3 regions of the Micromonospora sp. CNZ296 genome follow, and region 1 is predicted to be linked to each of the others. Evidence: riboswitches for the same ligand, from Rfam matches in the RefSeq annotation. Region 1 holds a riboswitch; each other region holds the start of a gene.
What was found. Region 1 has a riboswitch for cobalamin ahead of FB455_RS04330 (acyl-CoA thioesterase). Riboswitches for the same ligand answer to the same signal wherever they lie in the genome.

Region 1 (6,596 bases):
CCCCCGCCGGGCGGCTGAGGTCCGCCCGCCCTCATCTTCGAGGTCGTCTTCCTGATGTCCGATTCCTTCGTCGTCTGCTCGAACCTGACCTTCTCCTGGCCGGACGACACCCCGGTCTTCCAGAACCTCTCCTTCACCCTCGGCGGCGGCCGGACCGGACTGGTCGCGCCGAACGGCGCCGGCAAGAGCACGCTGCTCAAGCTGATCGCCGGCGAGTACCGCCCGGCCGCCGGGTCGGTGACCGTCGACGGCGTGCTGGGCTACCTCCCGCAGAGCCTGCCGCTGGCCGCCGACCTCACCGTGGCCGAGGTCCTGGAGATCGCACCGCTGATCGCGGCGCTGCACGCCATCGAGGCCGGCGACGCCGACGAGAGGCACTTCACCACCATCGGCGCCGACTGGGACATCGAGGAGCGCACGCGCGCGCAACTCGACCGGCTCGGCCTCGGCGGCCTCGCCTTCGACAGGCGCCTGGGCACGCTCAGCGGTGGGCAGGTGGTCTCCCTCGGCCTGGCGGCGCAACTGCTCAAGCAGCCCGACGTGCTGCTGCTGGACGAGCCGACGAACAACCTCGACCTGGGCGCCCGGCACCGGCTCTACGACGTGCTGGAACAGTGGCACGGCTGTCTGCTGCTGGTCAGTCACGACCGGGCTCTGCTGGACCGGATGGACCGCATCGCCGAACTCGATCGCGGTGAGATGCGCTTCCACGGCGGCGACTTCACCTCGTACGAGGCGGCCGTGCGGGCCGCGCAGGAGGTGGCGGAGAAGAACGTCCGCAGCGCCGAACAGGACCTCAAGCGGGAGAAGCGGGAGTTGCAGGAGGCCCGCGAACGGGCGGCCCGGCGAGCCGGCAACGCCGCCCGGAACCTGAAGAACGCGGGTCTGGCGAGGATCGTCGCCGGCGGCTTGAAGCGGGACGCGCAGGTGGCGGCGGGCAAGGCGAACGAGATGCACTCCGGGCGGGTCGACGACGCCCGGGCACGGCTGGACGAGGCCGAGCGGGCGCTGCGCAACGAGAAGACGATCACGGTGGAGCTGCCCGCCACCACCGTCCCGGCCGGACGCACGCTGCTGACCGCCGAACGGGTCCGGGTCCGGCACGGTGAGCGGTCGCTGTTCGCCGCCGACGGTGTCGACCTGACGATCCGCGGTCCGGAGCGGATCGCCCTGCTCGGCGACAACGGCGCGGGCAAGTCCACGCTGCTCCGCCTGATCGACGGCGACCTGGAGCCGGAGAGCGGCCGGATCACCCGCGCGGACGGCCGGATCGCGTACCTGTCGCAGCGGCTGGACCTGCTGGACCTGGACCGTACCGTGGCGGAGAACCTGGCCGCGTTCGCGCCGCAGGCCCCTGACGCGCAACGGATGAACCTGCTCGCCCGCTTCCTGTTCCGCGGCCCGCGCGCGCACCTTCCGGTCGGGGTGCTCTCCGGCGGGGAGCGGCTGCGCGCCACGCTCGCGTGCGTGCTTGGCGCCGAACCGGCCCCGCAGCTCCTGCTGCTCGACGAGCCGACGAACAACCTCGACCTGGTCAGCGTCGGGCAGTTGGAGAGCGCGCTGCACGCCTACCGGGGCGCGCTGCTGGTGGTCAGCCACGACGAGCGGTTCCTCGCCGCGATCGACGTCGGCCGCTGGCTGCGCCTGGCGGACGGGCGCCTGGTGGAGACCGGTCCCCCGGACGCCGGCTGACCGGCCCGGTCAGACCGCCGGCAGGCGGACCACGAACCGGCACCCGCCGGTCACGTTGTGCGCGTGCACCCGCCCGCCGTGCGCCTCGACCAGTCCGCGCACGATCGCCAGACCCAGCCCGCCGCCGGCCGGTGCCGCCTCGTCGGCGCCGGCCGGTGCGGGGGTACGGGCCCGGGTGCCCCGGAACGCCACGTCGAACACCCGGGGCAGGTCCGCCTCCGGAATGCCGCCGCAGGTGTCGGAGACGGCGAGCCACGCGTCGGCGTCGTCCCGTCCGGCGTCGATGCGGACAGTGCCCTCCGGTGGCGTGTACCGCACCGAGTTGACCAGCAGGTTCGTCACGACGCGGGCGAGTTCGGCCTCGGCGGCCCGGACGGTCGGCCAGCCGGTCTCCGGGGCGAGCACCCGGACCCGCCGGTCGGCGGCCAGCGGCGCGGTGGCGGCGATCGCGTCGGAGACCACGTCGCCGAGCGGCACCGGGGACAGCGCGGGCCGCAGCGCTCCGGCGGTGATCCGGGACAGCTCGAACAGGTCGTCGACCAGGCGCGTCATCCGGTCCGTCTCGACCCGGATCCGGCGGTGGTACTCGGCCACCGCCGCCGGCTCGTCGACCACCCGGTCCTCCAGCGCCTCCGCCATCGCCCGCAGCCCGGCCAGCGGCGTACGCAGGTCGTGGGAGACCCACGCGACCAGCTCGCGGCGGCCGGCCTCCAGCTGCCGTTCCCGCTGCCGGGCCTGGTCGGCCCAGACCGCCGCCTGGGCGAGGCGGCGGGCGAACGCCACCCCGACGGCCAGGCTGAGCGCCGCGGACGCCGCGACCGTGACGAGGACGACCTGGAGGTCGTGCGCGGACAGGAACATGGCCTGGGCGACGGCGGTGACGCCGGCCGTCACCGAGGCGATGGTGACCGCGAGCAGCACCGCGATGTGCGCGAGGATCGACCGGTGGCGCACCAGCCGCAGCGCGCCGACGCCGAGCGCGCCGACCGCAGCGCCGGCGAGCAGGGCGTAGAGCCCGATGACCATCAGTTCGTTCACCGGGACGCCTCCGACGGCTCGTACCGGTAACCGACGCCCCACACGGTGACGATGCGGCGCGGCTGCGCCGGGTGGTCCTCGATCTTCTCCCGCAGCCGCCGGACGTGGACGGTGACTGTGGACTGGTCGCCGAACCGCCAGCCCCACACGCGGTCCAGCAGCTCGGCCCGCGACCAGGCGCGTCCCGGGTTCGCCAGCAGGAACGCGAGCAGGTCGAACTCCCGTACGGTCAGCGACAGCGGCTGCCCGCCGCGCTCGGCGACGCGCCGGTCGGTGTCCGCGGTGAGGTCGCCGTCGCGCAGCACCCCTGTCGGTCCCCGGTCCTGCGGGGCCGCGCGCCGCAGCACCGACCGGATGCGCAGCACGAGTTCACGGGGCGAGAACGGCTTGGTCACGTAGTCGTCCGCGCCGACCTCCAGCCCGGCGACCCGGTCGGCCTCGTCCCCGAGCGCGGTGAGCATGACGACGGGCAGGCCGGGCAGCCGGCGCCGCAGCCGCCGGCACACCTCGATGCCGTCGAGACCCGGCATCATCAGGTCGAGGACCACCAGGTCGGGTGGCTCCTCCTCGGCCGCGGCGAGCGCGTCCGGCCCGTCGAAGGACAACCGGACCCGGCAGCCGTCCTGTTCGAGGTAGCGCCGGACGACGTCGCTCACCGTCCGGTCGTCGTCGACGACGAGCACGTAGCGCCCCATGGGCCAGACGCTACCCATCGGCGTCCCGGTGCGGCGGCCCGCGGTCGACCCGTAAGCGGACGGAAAGATCTTTCCGCCGGCTACGAGCCTACCGTCGGAGCATGGGCAGAAGACGTGTGGTGTCGTCGGTGCTGGCCGTGGTGGCCGTCACCGGCCTCGGGGTGAGCCTGTACCTGTTCCAGCCGTGGCGGCTGGTGACCGACCGCGAGGTACGCGAGACGCTGCCCACTGTGGCGGAGCCCTCACCGGCGCCGGCCGGCACGACCGGCTCGTCGCCGACCGGCGCGGCGCCCGCCGACGTGGTGCTCGCCGCCGGTGACTTCGTCACCCACGAGCACGACACGTCCGGCCGGGCGCAGCTCGTCCGTCTCGCCGACGGCCGCCGCCAGCTGCTCCTGCGCGGACTGGACACCTCCGACGGACCCGATCTGCGGGTGTGGCTCACCGACCGGAAGGTGCTGCCCGGCCGGGCCGGCTGGCAGGTGTTCGACGACGGCCGCTGGGTCGAGCTGGGCCGGCTCAAGGGCAACATCGGCGACCAGGCGTACGACATCCCGGCGTCGGTGGACCTGGACGGTCTGCGCAGCGTGTCGATCTGGTGCAAGCGGTTCGCGGTGTCGTTCGGCGCGGCGCCGCTTGCCGCTGTGACGGGATCGGCGCCGGCCTGACGCCTGTGCCGCCGGCCTCGGACGCTGGGCTACGCTGCGGGAAGCGCTGGTTCACCCGGTCGGCGACGGCCGGGTGTCGTAAGAGGGAACCCGGTGGGAATCCGGGACTGCCCCGCAGCGGTGAGTGGGAACGACAGCCGTCAACAGCACTGGGCCACGGCCTGGGAAGCGACGGCCAGTAGGCGACCTCGTGTCACGCCCGCGAGTCCGAAGACCTGCCCGCGTCGCGCGTACCACCGGTGCGCGCCGCCGTCGACCTCGCGGGTGGGTCGGGCGGGTGACACGTCGTACGCAGGGCCGTCGGCGTGTCCTCGACGTGCACACCCCGGCCGGTCGGCGGTCCGCTTCTGCGAGGACGGAACCGCACAGTGCCCGACACCATCATGCTCACCGGCCGACCACCGTCGGCCTCGCACCTGACCCTGTCGCAGATCATGGACCAGCACCACACCAACCTGATGGGCACGGTCCACGGCGGGCGCATCCTCAACCTGATCGACTCGGTCGCCGGTGTGGTCGCCGCCCGCCACTCCGACGGCCCGGCCGTCACCGCCGCCATCGACGAGACCGCCTTCCTGCGGGCGGTACGCGTGGGGGACGTGGTCCACGTGGACGCCCGGATCACCTGGGCCGGCCGCAGCTCGATGGAGGTGGCGGTGAAGGTCAGCGCGGACCGGTGGGACCGCGCGGTGCCGCCGGTGGACGTGGCGACCGCGCACCTGGTGATGGTGGCGGTGGACGACGACGGGCAGCCCCGGCCGGTGCCGCCGTTGCACGCCGAGACCGACGGCGACCGGCGGCGCTACCGGGAGGCGCAGATCCGGCGCGAACACCGGCTGGCGCTGCGCCGGGCGCTGCTCGACGGCGCCGGGGAGGGCTGACCGGTGCTCGGACTGTCGGCGACCACGCTCGCGGGTTACCTGGCCGCCATCGTGGTGCTCATGCTCACCCCGGGGCCGGACATGATGTTCGTGCTCGCCAACGCCAGCCGGTACGGCCCACGGGCGGGCGCGGTGGCCGCGCTCGGGGTCGCCGCCGGGGAGGCGGTGCACGTCGCCGCCGTGGTGGCCGGGCTCGCCACGCTGATCGCCGCGTCCCCTGTGCTGTTCACCGCGATCCGGTGGGCCGGTGCGGCGTACCTGATCGTGCTGGGCCTGCGGGCGCTGCGCGGCACCGCCCGGCCCGGCGCACCGGCGGACCGGCCGGACGGCGGCGCCGGGCGGGCGTTCCGGCGCGGGCTGCTGACGAACCTGCTCAACCCGAAGATGATCCTGTTCAGTGTGGCGTTCCTGCCGCAGTTCGTCCGGCCCGAGGCGGGCCCGGTGGCGGCGCAGCTGGTGCTGCTCGGGGCGCTGTTCGTCGCGGTGCAACTCGCCGTGGACCTGGCGCTCGGGGTGGGCGCCGGGCGGTTCGCCAGGCGGTGGGGCGACAGCCGCTGGTCACGGCGCGTCGACCGGCTCTGCGCTGTCGCCTTCGTCGCGCTCGGCGTCCGGCTGGCCGCCGGCTGAGACGCACCGGGGCGCGGTGCGGGCGTCGGCTGGTCGGGGGTCGGCAATGCCCGGGCCGGTTGATCGACTCCATCACGCCGAGGTGGCGGCATCAGAAGTGCTCCGACCCCGCCACCTCGGCGAACTGGCGATGATCATGAGGCCGGTCCCGGTTCGGCTCCGCCGGCGTCCCGGACGCGGGCGGCCGCTCGCGGTCCAGGTGCAGGCGCAGCAGCACCCAGCCCAGCGACACGGCGCCGATGAACACGTACGCGGGCTGGGTGCCGAACGTGTCCCAGCAGGTGTGCAGCGTGACGGCGGCGGCGAAGGTGAGCAGGAACGCCGCCAGCTTCCGGCCGCCGGGCGCGGCGGCGAACGTGAACAGCGCGGCGGCGGTCAGCCCGGTCCAGGCCAGGTGCGCGGCGGGCGCGGTGAGACCGCGTACCAGCAGCGTCCGCTCGACCGAGCCGAGGTTGCCCTCCGACCCGACGAACGCGGCGAACGCGTAGCCCATGGTCTCCAGCGCGGCGAACCCGGCGCCGGAGGCCACGCCGATCACCAGGCCCTGCGCCGGGGACGGGTGCCGCCGCCACAGCAGCAGGATGCCGGCCGGCACGATCAGTTTGGCGGTCTCCTCGGCCAGGCCGACGAGCGCCATCGGCAGGACGCCGAGGCGGTGCAGGGTGCCGTACTCCAGCCAGCCGGCGGCGACCACGCCGACCACGCCGCCGAGGAGCGCGGCGACGCCGACGACGGAGCCGGGGACCGGGCGGCGGGCCGGCCGTCCCTGGGCGAAGGCCAGGAACGTGGCGGGCGCGACGCACGCGCCGAGCACGATCAGCGCCGGGACGAACGTGACGGTCCCGGTGCCGGCGAGTGTCTCCAGCACCAGCAGATGAAGCCCGACGCCGACGAGCAGGACCGCCACCCACGCCCAGCGGCGTCCGGTATTCCCCATACCGCCGAGTATCGCGCCCGCCGGCTCGCGCCGGAATCGGGGGTAGGCACTGTGGACA
Region 2 (6,596 bases), on a different contig from region 1:
GGACCCCGCCACGGTGCCGTACTTCTCGATCGTGCTGGTCCCCGGCGACACCCGGCCCGGAGTGGCCCGTTACGACCTCCCGGCCACCAGGGTCACCGAACCTTATCCCGGCGCCGAGGTCGTCGTCGTGGGCCTCGGCCCCGGTCCCGATCGGTGGCTCTCCCCCGAGGCGTCGCAGGTGCTCGCCGAGGTCGGCCACGTCGTCGGCTACGGCCCGTACGTCCAGCGCGTCGCGCAGCGCCCCGGACTCGTCCGCCACGCCTCCGGCAACACGGTCGAGCTCGAGCGGGCCCGGCAGGCGCTCGAACTGGCGCTCGCCGGTGAGCGCGTCGCGGTCGTCTCCGGCGGTGACGCGGGCGTCTTCGGCATGGCGTCGGCGGTGTTCGAGGCCGCGGAGGACCCCCGCTACGCCGGCGTCGCCATCCGTGTCGTACCCGGGATCTCCGCCGTCCAGGCGGTCGCGGCGCGCGCGGGCGCGCCGATCGGGGCCGATTTCGCGGTGATGAGCCTGTCGGACCGGCTCAAGCCGTGGGAGGTCGTGGTCAAGCGGCTGCGCGCTGTCGCCGAGGCGGATTTGGTGCTGGCCCTCTACAACCCGCGCTCACGCTCACGCACCGAACAGGTCGCGCAGGCCCGGGCCGTGCTGCTGGAGCACAAGTCCCCCCGGACGGTCGTGGTCGTGGGCCGCGACATCGGCCGGGCCGGGGAGAGCCTCACCGTCACCTCGCTCGGCGAACTGGACCCTGGCAGCATCGACATGAAATGCCTGTTGATCATCGGCGCCTCGGCGACGCGAGTCACCGCGGCCGGACGTGTCTGGAGCCCGCGCTTCGTGCCCTGATCAGCCGCGCACGCGGCGCTCGCGACCGGCCGAGTAGAGGAACGACTCGCCGCCACGGACGTCCCCGGCCAGCGCCGGGCCGACCAGGATGACCGCTGCCTGTCGCAGACCGGCCTGCTCGACCCGGCCGCCGATGTCGGCCAGCGTGCCGCGCAGGATGAGCTCCTGCGGCTGCGACACCCGGTGCACCACGACTATGGGGCAGTCGTGGCCGTAGTAGCCAGCCAGTTCGGCGGCCAGCTCGCGGGTACGCGTGACCGCCAGGTGCAGGGCGAGCGTCGCGCCGGTCGCGGCGAACGCGGCGAGCTTCTCTCCCGACGGCATGACCGTGGACCGGGCCTGCGCGCGGGTGAGCACGACCGACTGGGCCAGCTCCGGGACGGTCAGCTCGGCGCCGACGGCGGCGGCAGCAGCCGCATAGGCCGGCACGCCGGGCGTGACGTCCCACGGGACCCGGGCGGCGTCGAGCCGGCGTGCCTGCTCGTGCACCGCCGAGTACAGCGACGGGTCACCGGAGCACAGCCGTACGACCTCGGACCCGTCGGCGTGTGCCTGGACCAGGTGCGTGGTGATCTGGTCCAGGTCGAGGTGCTGGGTGTCGATCAGCCGGGCGTCGTCACGGCAGTGCTCCAGCACCTCGGCGTCGAGGTACGTGCCCGGGTACAGGCACACGTCGGCGGACTCGAGCAGGCGTACCGCGCGGAGGGTGAGCAGGTCGGCGGCGCCGGGCCCGGCCCCGACGAAATGGACGGTCATGAATCTCCCTTGACGATGGACCACTGGCTGACTGCCCGTGCGGGCGTCCAGCCGGTGAAGCCGCCGAGCGGTTCGGCGCGTTCGACGTGCAGGCGGACGAGTTCACCGCCGCGCCGGCTGTGCTGCTCCAGCAGCACCGCCTCGGTCTCGGCGGTGACACCGTGCACGACGAGCCGTCCACCGGCGCCGAGCGCATCCCAGCAGGTGTCCAGCACGCCGGGGACGGTGGCCCCGCCGCCGACGAACACCGCGTCGGGACGGTCCAGGCCGGACAGGGCCCCGGGCGCCGAACCCTCGACCAGACACAGACCCGGCACGCCGAGGGCAGCGGCGTTGCGGTGCACCAGCGCGGCCCGGTCGGAGCGGGGCTCCACCGCGATCGTCCGTGCCGTCGGCCAGGCCCGCATCCACTCCACACCGATCGAGCCGCTGCCGGCGCCGACGTCCCACAGCAGCTGACCGGGCGCGGGCGCGAGCCGGGCCAGGGCACTGGCCCGCAGGTCACGTTTGGTGATCTGCCCGCCGTGCTCGAACGCGTCGTCGGGCAACACGCCGCCCGAGGCCCAGCCCGGACCGGCACCGCGAGCTTCGACAGCGAGAACGTTCAACCGCGGCACGTCGTTCAGGTCCCACCCGGCCGCGGTGGTCGCGGTACACGACTCACCGGCGGCACCGAGGTCACCGAGCACGACCAGCCTGGACTGCCCCCAACCGAGCCCGGTCAGCACCGCGGCCACGGCCGCGGGTGTCGTCTCGTCGCTGGACAGCACGAGCAGCCGGCGCCCGGCCGAGAGCGCAGGCACGATCAGCCGTAGGTCCCGGCCGACCAGGCTGACCGTGGTGACGGACTCGGCCGGCCATCCGAGACGTGCTCGGGCGAGGGCTACCGAGGAGACCCCGGGCACGATCGTCACGCGCTCCGGGCCCAGGACGTCCAGCAGCGTCGTGCCGATACCCGACACGAGCGGGTCGCCGGAGGCCAGCACGACAACCGGCCCTCGCGCGGAGGCGAGCACACCTGGCAGATTGTCCCGCAGCGGCGACGGCCACGCCACGCGCTGCTGGCCGTCGACGGGCGGCACCGCCTCGAGGTGCCGCCGCCCGCCGAGCAGCGTCGCGGCCGCCCGCACCAGCGCCCGGGACGGCTCCGGCAGACCCACCCACCCGTCAGCCCCGATCCCCACCACGGTCACCCGCTCCTCCATGGAGATGCACCCTAGCCGCCCACCGGCCCTTGCCCCGGCCACCGGGGCGTCTATGGTGATGCACAGGTTCGAGGTGCCCCACGACCGTGGTCGCGGGGAGAATCTGGGAAGCCGGTGAGAATCCGGCACAGGGCCCGCTGCGGTGATCCAGGCATTGACCTGGGAAGTCCGAAGACCGGCCTCGATCCGATCCACGGCGCATGCCGCGTCGTGGACCGCCATGGCAGATCGAGCGGGAGCCCTACATGCCAGCGCAGTACCCCTTTTGTGCCGTCGTCGGCGCCGACGACATGACTCTCGCCCTCACCCTGGTCGCGATCGATCCGCTCATCGGCGGTGTCCTGATCCGCGGGGAGAAGGGCACTGCCAAGACCACTACCGTGCGCGGCCTCGCCGAGGTGCTCCCGGCGGTACGGGTCTATGCGGGCGACCGGTTCTCCATCGACCCGGACGATCCCTCGGCGGTCTGCCCCGACGGGCCGTTCGACGTGCCCACGCCCGTCGTCGAACGGCCGGTACGCCTCGTCGAACTACCCGTCGGAGCCGGCGACGACCGGGTGACCGGATCGCTGAAGCTCGATGCCGCGCTGCGAGACGGCGTCGTCGCGTTCGAGCCTGGCCTGCTGGCCCGGGCCCATCGTGGCCTGCTGTACGTCGACGAGGTCAACCTGCTGCCGGACCACCTGGTCGACCTGCTGCTCGACGCCGCGGCGACCGGCCGGGTCAGCGTCGAACGCGACGGTGTCTCGGTCGAGCATGCCTCCCGGTTCGTGTTGATCGGCACGATGAACCCGGAGGAGGGCGAACTGCGCCCGCAGCTGCTCGACCGGTTCGGCCTGACGGTCGAGGTCGCCGCCCCGCGTGACCCCGTCCTGCGGGTGCAGGCGGTCCGCCGCCGGCTCGCATTCGACGCCGACCCGGAGGGCTTCGCCACACGCTGGGCCGGCGAGCAGGAAGCCCTGCGCACCCGGCTGGCCGCCGCCCGGCGCTCGCTGGCCGGTGTCGTGCTCGACGACGAGACGCTGACCAGGATCGCCGAGCTGTGCGCCGCGTTCGACGTGGACGGCCTGCGTGCGGACCTCGTCACCGCTCGCGCCGCCGCGGCGCACGCGGCCTGGCGGGGACGTACGCGAGTGACACTCGAGGACATCCGCATCGCCGCCCGTCTCGCGCTGCCGCACCGCCGCCGCCGCAACCCCTTCGACGAGCCCGGCCTGGACCAGGACCGCCTGGACGACCTACTCGGCCACAACGACCCCGACCCCGGACCCGACGGTCCCGGCGGCGGTCTGCCCGACGACACCGGGCACGACGGATCGGCCGGGGACGTGCCCGGCTCTCCCGGCGAGAGCCCGCCCGTACCGGAGCCCGAACGGCAGGCCGCCACATCGATGGCATCCGCGGGCGAGCCCGCACGTGCCCGCTTGCTGGTCGTGAAAGGAACCGGCGACGGTCAGGCCGGCCGGCGGTCCCGGGCACGAACACCGCAGGGCCGTGTCGCCGGGCAGCGGCGGCGCACGTCCGGCGACGGCCGGCTGCACCTGCCGGGCACCATCACCGCGGCGGCGCCGCATCAGCATTCCCGGGGTGGCTTGACCGGCGGTCGCGGCCTCGCGCTCGTGCCCGGCGACCTGCGCCGGGCCGAGACCGTCGGGCGCGAGTCGAACCTCGTGCTGCTGTGCGTGGACGCGTCCGGTTCGATGGCGGCCCGCCGCCGCATGGAGCAGGTCAAGACCGCTGTGCTGTCGCTGCTGCTGGACGCCTACCGCCGCCGGGACAAGGTCGCACTGGTGACGTTCCGCCGGCACACCGCCGAGGTCGTCCTGCCACCGACCGGCTCGGTCGACGTCGCCTCCCGCCGCCTGGCCGACCTACCGGCCGGTGGCCGGACCCCGCTCGCGGAGGGCCTGGAACGCAGTGGGGAGGTGCTGCGCCGGGAGGCGCTGCGCGACCCGTCCCGCCGGCCCCTGCTCGTCGTGGTGACCGACGGCCGCGCCACCTCCGGCCCGGACCCGCTGGGTCGTGCCCACCGCGCCGCCGCCGCGCTCGCCACCAGCGGTGTCCAGGTCGTCGTCGTGGACTGCGAGACCGGACGATTCCGGCTCGGCCTCGCCGCCCGGCTTGCCACTCATCTGAGGGCCGAGCACGTGCCGCTCGGTGAAGTGACCGCCGACGGGCTCACCGGGGTCGTTCGCACGGCGACCGCTCCGCGGGCGGGGGTGGCCTGATGCCGCAGGGTAAGCCGCTCACCGTCCCGGACGACGGCAGCACCACCCGCCAGCGGCGCAACCGGCCGCTGCTGATGGTCCACACCGGAAACGGCAAGGGCAAGTCGACCGCCGCCTTCGGTATGGCGATGCGCGCTTGGAACCAGGGCTGGGACATCGGGGTGTTCCAGTTCGTGAAGTCGGCCAAGTGGCGCATCGGGGAGCAGACCGTCCTGGAGAGGCTCGGGCTGCTGCACGAGCAGACCGGCGAAGGCGGGCCAGTCGAGTGGCACAAAATGGGCTCCGGATGGTCCTGGAGCCGTAAGAGCGGCACCGAGGCGGACCACGCCGCGGACGCCGCCGAGGGCTGGGCGGAGGTGAAGCGCCGTATCCAGGCGGAACGGCACCAGCTCTACATCCTGGACGAGTTCACCTATCCGATGCAGTGGGGCTGGGTCGACGTCGGCGACGTCGTGGAGACACTGGTCCACCGTCCCGGCCGTCAGCACGTGATCGTCACCGGGCGCCGGGCCGACCACCGGCTGATCGAGGCAGCCGATCTGGTGACCGAGATGCAGCACGTCAAGCACCCGATGGACGTCGGCCAGAAGGGCCAACGAGGCATCGAATGGTGAGCCTTCCGCGGCTGATCGTCGCGGCGCCGGCCTCCGGCCACGGCAAGACCACGGTCGCGACCGGGCTCATGGCCGCGCTGGCCGCGCGCGGGCACACCGTGTCGGGGCACAAGGTGGGGCCCGACTACATCGACCCCGGCTACCACGCGCTGGCCACCGGACGCCCCGGCCGCAACCTCGACCCGCACCTGACCGACCCCTCACTCGTGATCCCGCTGCTGCTGCACGGCGCACGCGACGCGGACATCGCCATCGTCGAAGGGGTCATGGGCCTGTTCGACGGCCGCATCGGCGGCGACGGTTTCGCCTCCACCGCGCACCTCGCGGCCCTGACCGCCACCCCGATCCTGCTGGTCGTGGACGTCTCGCACACCTCGCGCAGCGTAGGGGCCGTCGTGCACGGAATGGGCACGTTCGAGGCCGGCGTCACCGTCGCGGGTGTCGTGCTCAACAAAGCCGGGTCCGCCCGCCACGCCGCCGAGGCGGCCCGGGCGGTGGAATCCACCGGCGTACCGGTGCTCGGGATCCTGCACCGCGACCAGGGTGTCAGCGCCCCGTCGCGCCACCTCGGGCTCGTGCCGGCAGCCGAACGTGAGGAGGCCGCCGCCGCCCTGGACGTGCTGGCCGAGCAGATCGCCCGCCACGTGGACCTCGATGCGGTGCTGCAGGTGGCACGCACCGCACCCGATCTGGACGCCCAGCCATGGGATCCCGCCGCGCACGTCCGGCGGCTGGGCGCCGGATCACCGGTGGTTGCGGTCGCGGCCGGGCGTGCCTTCACCTTCCGGTACGCCGAGACGACCGAGCTGCTGCAGGCGGCGGGCTGCACCGTCGTTCCGTTCGACCCGGCCCGCGACCAGCGGCTTCCCGCCGGGACACGCGGGTTGTACCTCGGTGGGGGGTTCCCCGAGGTACACGCGTCCACGCTGAGCGCCAACACGACGCTGCGCCA
Region 3 (6,596 bases), on a different contig from region 1:
CTGGCTGGAGGTGGCGCTGCGCCTCGCCGCCGAACTGGCCGACCCACGCCGGCGGCTGCTGTCGACGGTCTTCTACGAGCAGGGCCTGGCGCTGCTGGACAGCCGGGCCGGCCGGCCCGACCGCGCGCTGCGGCTCGTCGACGACGGGCTGACCCGGCTGACGGCCGCGCTCGGCCCCGGCGAACGCCCGCAGGACCTGGCCCGGCTGCGCCACAACCGGGCGCAGGTTCACCTCGCGCTGGGCGACCCGGCGCGGGCGCTGGCCGATCTGGACACCGTGATCGCCCACGACCCCGACAACTGCGAGTACTACGTGGACCGCGCCGCCCTCCACCGGGCGGCGGGCCGGACCCGAGCCGCGATCAGGGACTACGACGCCGCCATCCGGCTGGGACCGCACCTGCCCGAGGCGTACTACAACCGGGCCGTGCTCCAGCAGGAGCGGGGCCGCCCCGAGCGGGCGCGCGCCGACCTGGAGCGGGTGCTCGCCATCGAACCGGGGCACCTCGACGCCCGGATCGCCCTGGTCAACCTGCGTGGAGCGCGGCGCGCTGGATGCCGCCGAGGCGGGTGCGCGGGCCGGGCTGGCCGGCGCTCCGCAGGAGCCCGCGCTGCTGTGCACCCTGGGCCTGGTCCTCGCCGAGCGCGGCCGGCCCGCCGAGGCCGACGAACTGCTCACCCGGGCCTTGAACGGGGACCCCGAACTGGTGGAGGCGTGGACGAACCGGGCCGCCGCCCGGTTCGAGCGCGGCGACGTGGCCGCCGCGCTCGCCGACCTGGACCGGGCGGTGGCGCTGTCGGAGGCCCCCGTGCCGCGCTACAACCGGGGTACGGCCCTGGCCCGGCTGGGCCGGTGGGACGAGGCGGCCCGCGACTTCGCCCAGGCGCTCGCCCAGCCCGGCCTGGACCGGGCCCTGCGCCGGGATCTGCGCACGGAACTCACCAGGTGCCGCCGGGCGCTGGCCGTCTGACCCGGCCCGGCCGGGGAGCCGGCGCTCATCGTGCGCCGGCCCCGGTCCGGGGGAGGGGAGCGGGTTCAGCAGCCCTGGCGGCGGCTGTAGATCTGGTGGCGCTCACCGGCCCATCCGATGTAGCCGACCGCCTCGACGCAGTAGTTCGCCGTACCGGTGACGGCGACCGGGCCGGCGTAATAGCTGAAGTCACCGGAATTGGTGTCCGCGCCGCCCGACCGGGTGCAGTGCGCGCCCTCGCCCGACCGCTCCGCGCAGCGGTAGATCTGCACGAAGGTGGGCGCCGACCTCCCGTACGCCGCGCCGCGGTGGTAGAAGCAGGCGCTGTTGGTGCCCCCGTTGCTGCTGTTGTAGTAGATCACCAGTTCACCGAGCCCGGACGACTGCACCTGGCTGTAGGTGATGGTCCCCGAGCAGGAGCCGGCCGCCTGGGCGGCGGGGGCGCCGACAGTCAGGCCCGCCGCGACGGTCACCAGCGCCGTCAGCGCCGAAAGCATGCGTTTCATGTACCTACCTACCCAATCCACAGTCGACTGTTCCGTAGTGGATCTTAATCAACCGATGACCTTCGCCGTGGCCCTGGTCCATAGGCAACCACCTATTGACAAACAATATTGACAATTGGACCCTGCTGAGAGAGCGCTCTCCCGTCCCCCTGTCTCCCGCGAGGTGTCCCCATGCGTCTCCGAAGAAGGCTGCTCGCCGCCGCGTCCGCCCTGCTCGCCGGGCTCACCGGCGCTGTCGTCGCCACGCCCGCCCAGGCGGTCGGACCGGCGTTGCTGCCGGTCACCGTCACCAACACCACCGGCCGCAGCGACCCGGTCCACCTCTACGTCATCGGCGTCCAGCTGTCCTCCGGCCGGCTCGGCTACGTCACCTCCGGCGGCACCTTCGTGCCGTGGACCGGCGGGCAGCTCCCGCCGTCACCCGCGCCGGACGTCTCCATCCCGGGCCCCGGCAACGGCGGCAGCACCACGATCCAGTTCCCCCGCGGCTTCTCCGGCCGGGCCTACTTCTCCCTCGGGCAGAAGCTCAAGTTCTTCCTCACCCCGGACGGACTGGTGCAGCCCGCGCCCTGGGCGGCCGGTGACGCGAACCGCGACATCCTCTTCGACTGGAGCGAGTTCACCTACAACGACTCCGGGCTGTGGCTCAACAGCTCCCAGGTCGACATGTTCGCGATCCCGCACGCGGTCACCGTGACCGGCGCCAACGGCGTCACCAAGCGCACCGGCGACGTGGTGGCCAACGGACGCAACGCGGTGATCGACGGGATCCGGGCGCAGCCGGGCTGGGCCGGCACCGTCCACACCCGCTCCGACGGGACCGTGCTACGCGTCCTGGCTCCGGGCAAGGCGGCCGGGGCCGGCCTGCTCAGCACCACGTACCTGGACTCGTACATCGCCTCCGCGTGGAACGCGTACACCACGAAGACCCTGACCGTGGCGCCCTTCGCCGACCAGCCGGCCATCCGGTACTACGGCCGCACCTCGGGCAACACCATGACCTTCACCAACGGCAGCGGCCAGGTCGTCGCCTCCTTCAACCGGCCCTCCTCGGCCAGCGTCTGGGGCTGTGACGGCGACCTGCCCGCGCCGAACGACCAGGTGGTCGGCCCGATCTCGCGTACGCTCTGCGCCGCCCTCAACCGAGGCACGCTCGGCACCGTCGACACCCAGCCCAGCACGAACGCCGCCGACTTCTACCGCAGCAACCCCACCAACCAGTACGCACGCCTGATCCACGCCAACATGACCGACGGCCGGGCGTACGCGTTCGCCTTCGACGACGTCGGTGGATTCGAGTCGCTGGTGCACGACGGCGATCCCCGTTCGGCCGGACTGATCCTCAGCCCGTTCACCGGCGGTGGCGGCGGCACCCCGACCACCGGGGTGCCAGTGGTCAGCAACTGGAACAACAAGTGCATCGACGTGCCGAGCTCCAACTTCGTCGACCGCGCGCCGTTGCAGATGTGGAACTGCAACAACACCAACGCGCAGAAGTGGACGTTCAGCGGCACGGCGCTCAAGAGCCAGAACAACAAGTGCATGGACGTCGACGCCGGGTCCACCGCGAACGGGGCGGCGGTGCAGCTCTACACCTGCAACGGCACCGGCGCCCAGCAGTTCACCCTGAACGCGGCCGGAGACCTGGTCAACCTCCAGGCCGGCAAGTGCGTCGACATCAAGGACTGGAACGGCAACGACGGCGCGAGGCTCCAGCTCTGGGACTGCGGGGGCACGGCCAACCAGAAGTGGCGCAAGGGCTGACCAGCCATGCGAACGGTGGCGGGGGCCGACCGCGAGTCGCTCCCGTCACCGGCAGGCGACGGACGAGACGGCCGACACGACGCCGCGCACCGAGGCGTCCATCGACGTTCATCCAACAGATCGATGTGCGTAAGCTCCGCCCGGTCAGATCTGGGGAACCTACCGAGGAGGTTCCATGGATCGTCGAGCAATGCTGCGGGCCACTGTCGTCGGTGCGGGCGCTGTCGCGCTGCCGTTCACCGCGTGGTCGGCGGCGTACGGAGCCCCGGCGCAGAACGCGGCGGGCCCCTACGGTGGGCTCCAGCCCGCCGACGCCAACGGCATCCAGTTGCCGGCCGGCTTCACCAGCTCGATCGTCGCACGATCCCGTCGGACGGTGCCGGGGACGTCGTACACCTGGCACGACGCTCCGGACGGTGGCGCCGTGTTCCCGAACGGCACCGGCTGGATCTACGTGTCGAACTCCGAGGTGTCAGCCGGTGCGGGCGGCGGTGCCTCACGCCTCGTCTTCGACTCCAGCGGCACCGTGGTCGGGGCGTCGCGGATCCTCTCCGGAACCAACAACAACTGCGCCGGGGGCAAGACACCGTGGAACACCTGGCTCTCCTGCGAGGAGGTGTCCCTGGGCCGGGTCTTCGAGACGTACCCCCTCGGCGGGACCGCCGTGGCGCGTCCCGCGCTGGGCCGGTTCAAGCACGAGGCGGCCGCGGCCGACCCGGTCCGCCGGGTCGTCTACCTGACCGAGGACGAGACCGACGGCAAGTTCTACCGGTTCGTGCCGACCACCTGGGGCGACCTCTCCGCCGGAACCCTCCAGGTCTTCCGCGCCGGTACGGCGACCTCCGGCACGTTCACCTGGGCCACGGTGCCCGACCCGGACGGCTCGCCCACCCCGACCCGGCAGCAGGTGTCCGGCGCGAAGACGTTCAACGGCGGCGAGGGCTGTCACTACGCGGATGACACCGTCTGGTTCACCACGAAGGGCGACAACCGCGTGTGGCAGGTCAACCTGGCCGCCGGCACGTACGAGCTCGCCTACGACGACAACCTGGTCAGTCCGGGCACCCCTCCGCTGACCGGGGTCGACAACATCACCGGGTCCACTGCCGGTGACCTGTACGTCGCGGAGGACGGCGGGAACATGGAGATCTGCATGATCACGCCCGACGACAAGATCTCGGTCTTCCTGCGGATCACCGGACAGAGCGGTTCGGAGATCACCGGGCCGGCGTTCACCCCGGCGGGGGACCGGCTGTACTTCTCGTCGCAACGCGGCACGACCGGCTCGTCCTCCGGCGGCATCACCTACTGCGTCACCGGACCGTTCCGCCGATGACCGGCTCCCGGCCCCGCTGACAGTGACCACGCGGTCGAGGACGCCCGGTCTTCACCGGGCGTCCTGCCGGCCGTCACGGCACGTGTCCGGTTCCTGGCGCATTGACATCGGCGCTCCGGCCACAGCAGACTGTCGCGACAACTGAACCACCGCGTGTACGTGCGGGGGAAGACCGGTCGAAATCCGGCGCTGGCCCGCAACGGTAGGCCGCCCAGAGAGATCTGCGGCGGCGAGCCCGAATACCCGTCGTACGCGTGTATCCGCTCCCCACCCGTCGTGGCCCACGGGTCGGAGTCCCGGTCGACGCGGCGTTGCCGCGGTCGTCCGGGCTTTCGACGACCGCCGGGCCGGAAAGGCGCTTCCGATGGTCGTCCGCCGAAGCCGGCACCGCCTGCTCGCGCTCCTCTGCGGCGTACTCGCCGCTCTCACCCTCACCACACCCGCCGTCGCCGCCCCCGAGCGCGCCGCCCTCACCCGCCCGGAGGCCGCCGGCGGCTGGCTCGCCCGGCAACTCGTCGACGGCGAACGCTTCGAGGCGGTCTTCGACGGTGTCGTGTACCCCGACCAGGGGCTGACCCTCGACGCCGTGTTCGCCTTCGCCGCCACCGGCGTCGCCGACGACCACGGCGCCGACGCGCTGGCCTGGGTCACCCGGCCGGACATCCGCGACGGCTACCTCGGCGACGGCGTCTCCGAGGCGTACGCGGGTGCGACCGCCAAGCTCGCCCTCGCCGTGCAGGTGCGCGGCGGCGACCCGGCCGACGTCGGCGGGGTGGACCTGATCGCCCGGCTGCGCTCGCTCCAGACGCCGGCCGGCAGGTTCAGCGACCGGTCCGCGTACGGCGACTACAGCAACGCGTTCAGCCAATCCTTCGCGCTGCTGGCGCTGGACCGTACGGCGGCCGGGGCGCCACCGGCGGCGGCCGCCTGGCTCGCCGGCACCCGGTGCCCGGACGGCGGTTACCCGCTGCTGCCCGCGCAACCGGTCTGCACGTCCGACGTGGACGCCACCGCGCTCGCGGCACAGGCGCTGCGCGCCGCGGACCGTCCGGCCGACGCCGCCGCCGGGCTGCGCTGGCTGGTGTCCGTTCAGCGCGCCGACGGCGGCTTCGCCAACGCGGGCGGCACGCCGAACGCCAACAGCACCGGCCTCGCCGCGCAGGCCCTGCGCGACGGCCACCGGCTGCCGGCCTGGGCGCGGGCCCGGGCATTCCTCGCCGGACTCCAGGTCGGCTGCGCCGGGGCGCCGGCCGACCGGGGCGCTGTCGACTTCGACGGCGGCGGCTTCGACCCGGCCACCGCACCCCGGGCGACCGCCCAGGCCGTCCTCGGTCTAACCGGGATCGGGTACGCCCGTCTGTCCGCCGCCGGCGCCGACCCCGGCGCACCGGCACTCGCCTGCCCGTGAACCCCTTCGCCGCGCACCCGATCATAGGAGGATCCGTGTTCCGTCACCGTTCCACAGTCCGCACCTGGCTGGCCGGCCTGCTGGCCGCCGTCGTCGCCGGCGTCGCGCTGACCGCAGTCGAACCCGCGCCCCGGGCGGCGCACGCCGCCGCCTGCACCGGCACCTCGGGAGTCACTGTGGTCGTCGACTTCGCCGCGCTCGGCGGCGGCGTCCAGGTCGCCTGTGCGCCGGGCGATCCGGCCACCGGCCTGGCCGCGCTCCAGGCCGCCGGCTTCACAGTCACCGGCACCGCCCGCTGGGGCCTGGCCTTCGTCTGCCGGATCAACGGCAAGCCCACCGCCGCGACGGAGCCGTGCGTCAACACCCCGCCGGCCACGGCGTACTGGTCGTACTGGCATGCGTCCAGCGGCGGCTCCTGGTCCTACAGCACGTCGGGGGCGACCGGCTACAACCCCGCGCCGGGCAGTGTTGAGGGCTGGTCCTTCGGCGCCGGCGCCCCGCCGAGCATCGCCGCTCCCTGAACCGCCGCTTCTAAGTGGTGTGACCAGCGGCGCACCGGGTGCCGGCAGCTGCTCTGGCGTCGTCGCGCGCCCGGGCGGTACGGTGTCGGC

Region 2: it holds a riboswitch for cobalamin, as region 1 does, so the genes downstream of both, FB455_RS32800 (magnesium chelatase subunit D family protein) here and FB455_RS04330 (acyl-CoA thioesterase) in region 1, are expected to answer to the same signal.
Region 3: it holds a riboswitch for cobalamin, as region 1 does, so the genes downstream of both, FB455_RS15340 (peptidase) here and FB455_RS04330 (acyl-CoA thioesterase) in region 1, are expected to answer to the same signal.

The regions. Positions count from the first base shown of each region.
Region 1 covers NZ_VISW01000002.1:323,001-329,596, reverse strand. The annotation lists gene FB455_RS04350 (ABC-F family ATP-binding cassette domain-containing protein) at 55-1,692, shown strand; gene FB455_RS04345 (sensor histidine kinase) at 1,702-2,718, opposite strand; gene FB455_RS04340 (response regulator transcription factor) at 2,727-3,425, opposite strand; gene FB455_RS04335 (DM13 domain-containing protein) at 3,527-4,093, shown strand; cobalamin riboswitch at 4,124-4,330, shown strand; gene FB455_RS04330 (acyl-CoA thioesterase) at 4,462-4,974, shown strand; gene FB455_RS04325 (LysE family translocator) at 4,978-5,601, shown strand; gene FB455_RS04320 (PrsW family glutamic-type intramembrane protease) at 5,693-6,538, opposite strand.
Region 2 covers NZ_VISW01000036.1:19,744-26,339, forward strand. The annotation lists gene FB455_RS32785 (precorrin-2 C(20)-methyltransferase) at 1-841, shown strand, start outside; gene FB455_RS32790 (cobalt-precorrin-4/precorrin-4 C(11)-methyltransferase) at 842-1,597, opposite strand; gene FB455_RS32795 (bifunctional cobalt-precorrin-7 (C(5))-methyltransferase/cobalt-precorrin-6B (C(15))-methyltransferase) at 1,594-2,802, opposite strand; cobalamin riboswitch at 2,857-3,000, shown strand; gene FB455_RS32800 (magnesium chelatase subunit D family protein) at 3,048-5,030, shown strand; gene cobO (cob(I)yrinic acid a,c-diamide adenosyltransferase) at 5,030-5,644, shown strand; gene FB455_RS32810 (cobyrinic acid a,c-diamide synthase CobB) at 5,638-6,596, shown strand, end outside.
Region 3 covers NZ_VISW01000008.1:84,414-91,009, forward strand. The annotation lists gene FB455_RS34785 (hypothetical protein) at 1-289, opposite strand, end outside; gene FB455_RS34555 (tetratricopeptide repeat protein) at 537-971, shown strand; gene FB455_RS15325 (hypothetical protein) at 1,037-1,477, opposite strand; gene FB455_RS15330 (beta-1,3-glucanase family protein) at 1,649-3,241, shown strand; gene FB455_RS15335 (alkaline phosphatase PhoX) at 3,417-4,577, shown strand; cobalamin riboswitch at 4,707-4,842, shown strand; gene FB455_RS15340 (peptidase) at 4,942-5,985, shown strand; gene FB455_RS15345 (hypothetical protein) at 6,021-6,506, shown strand.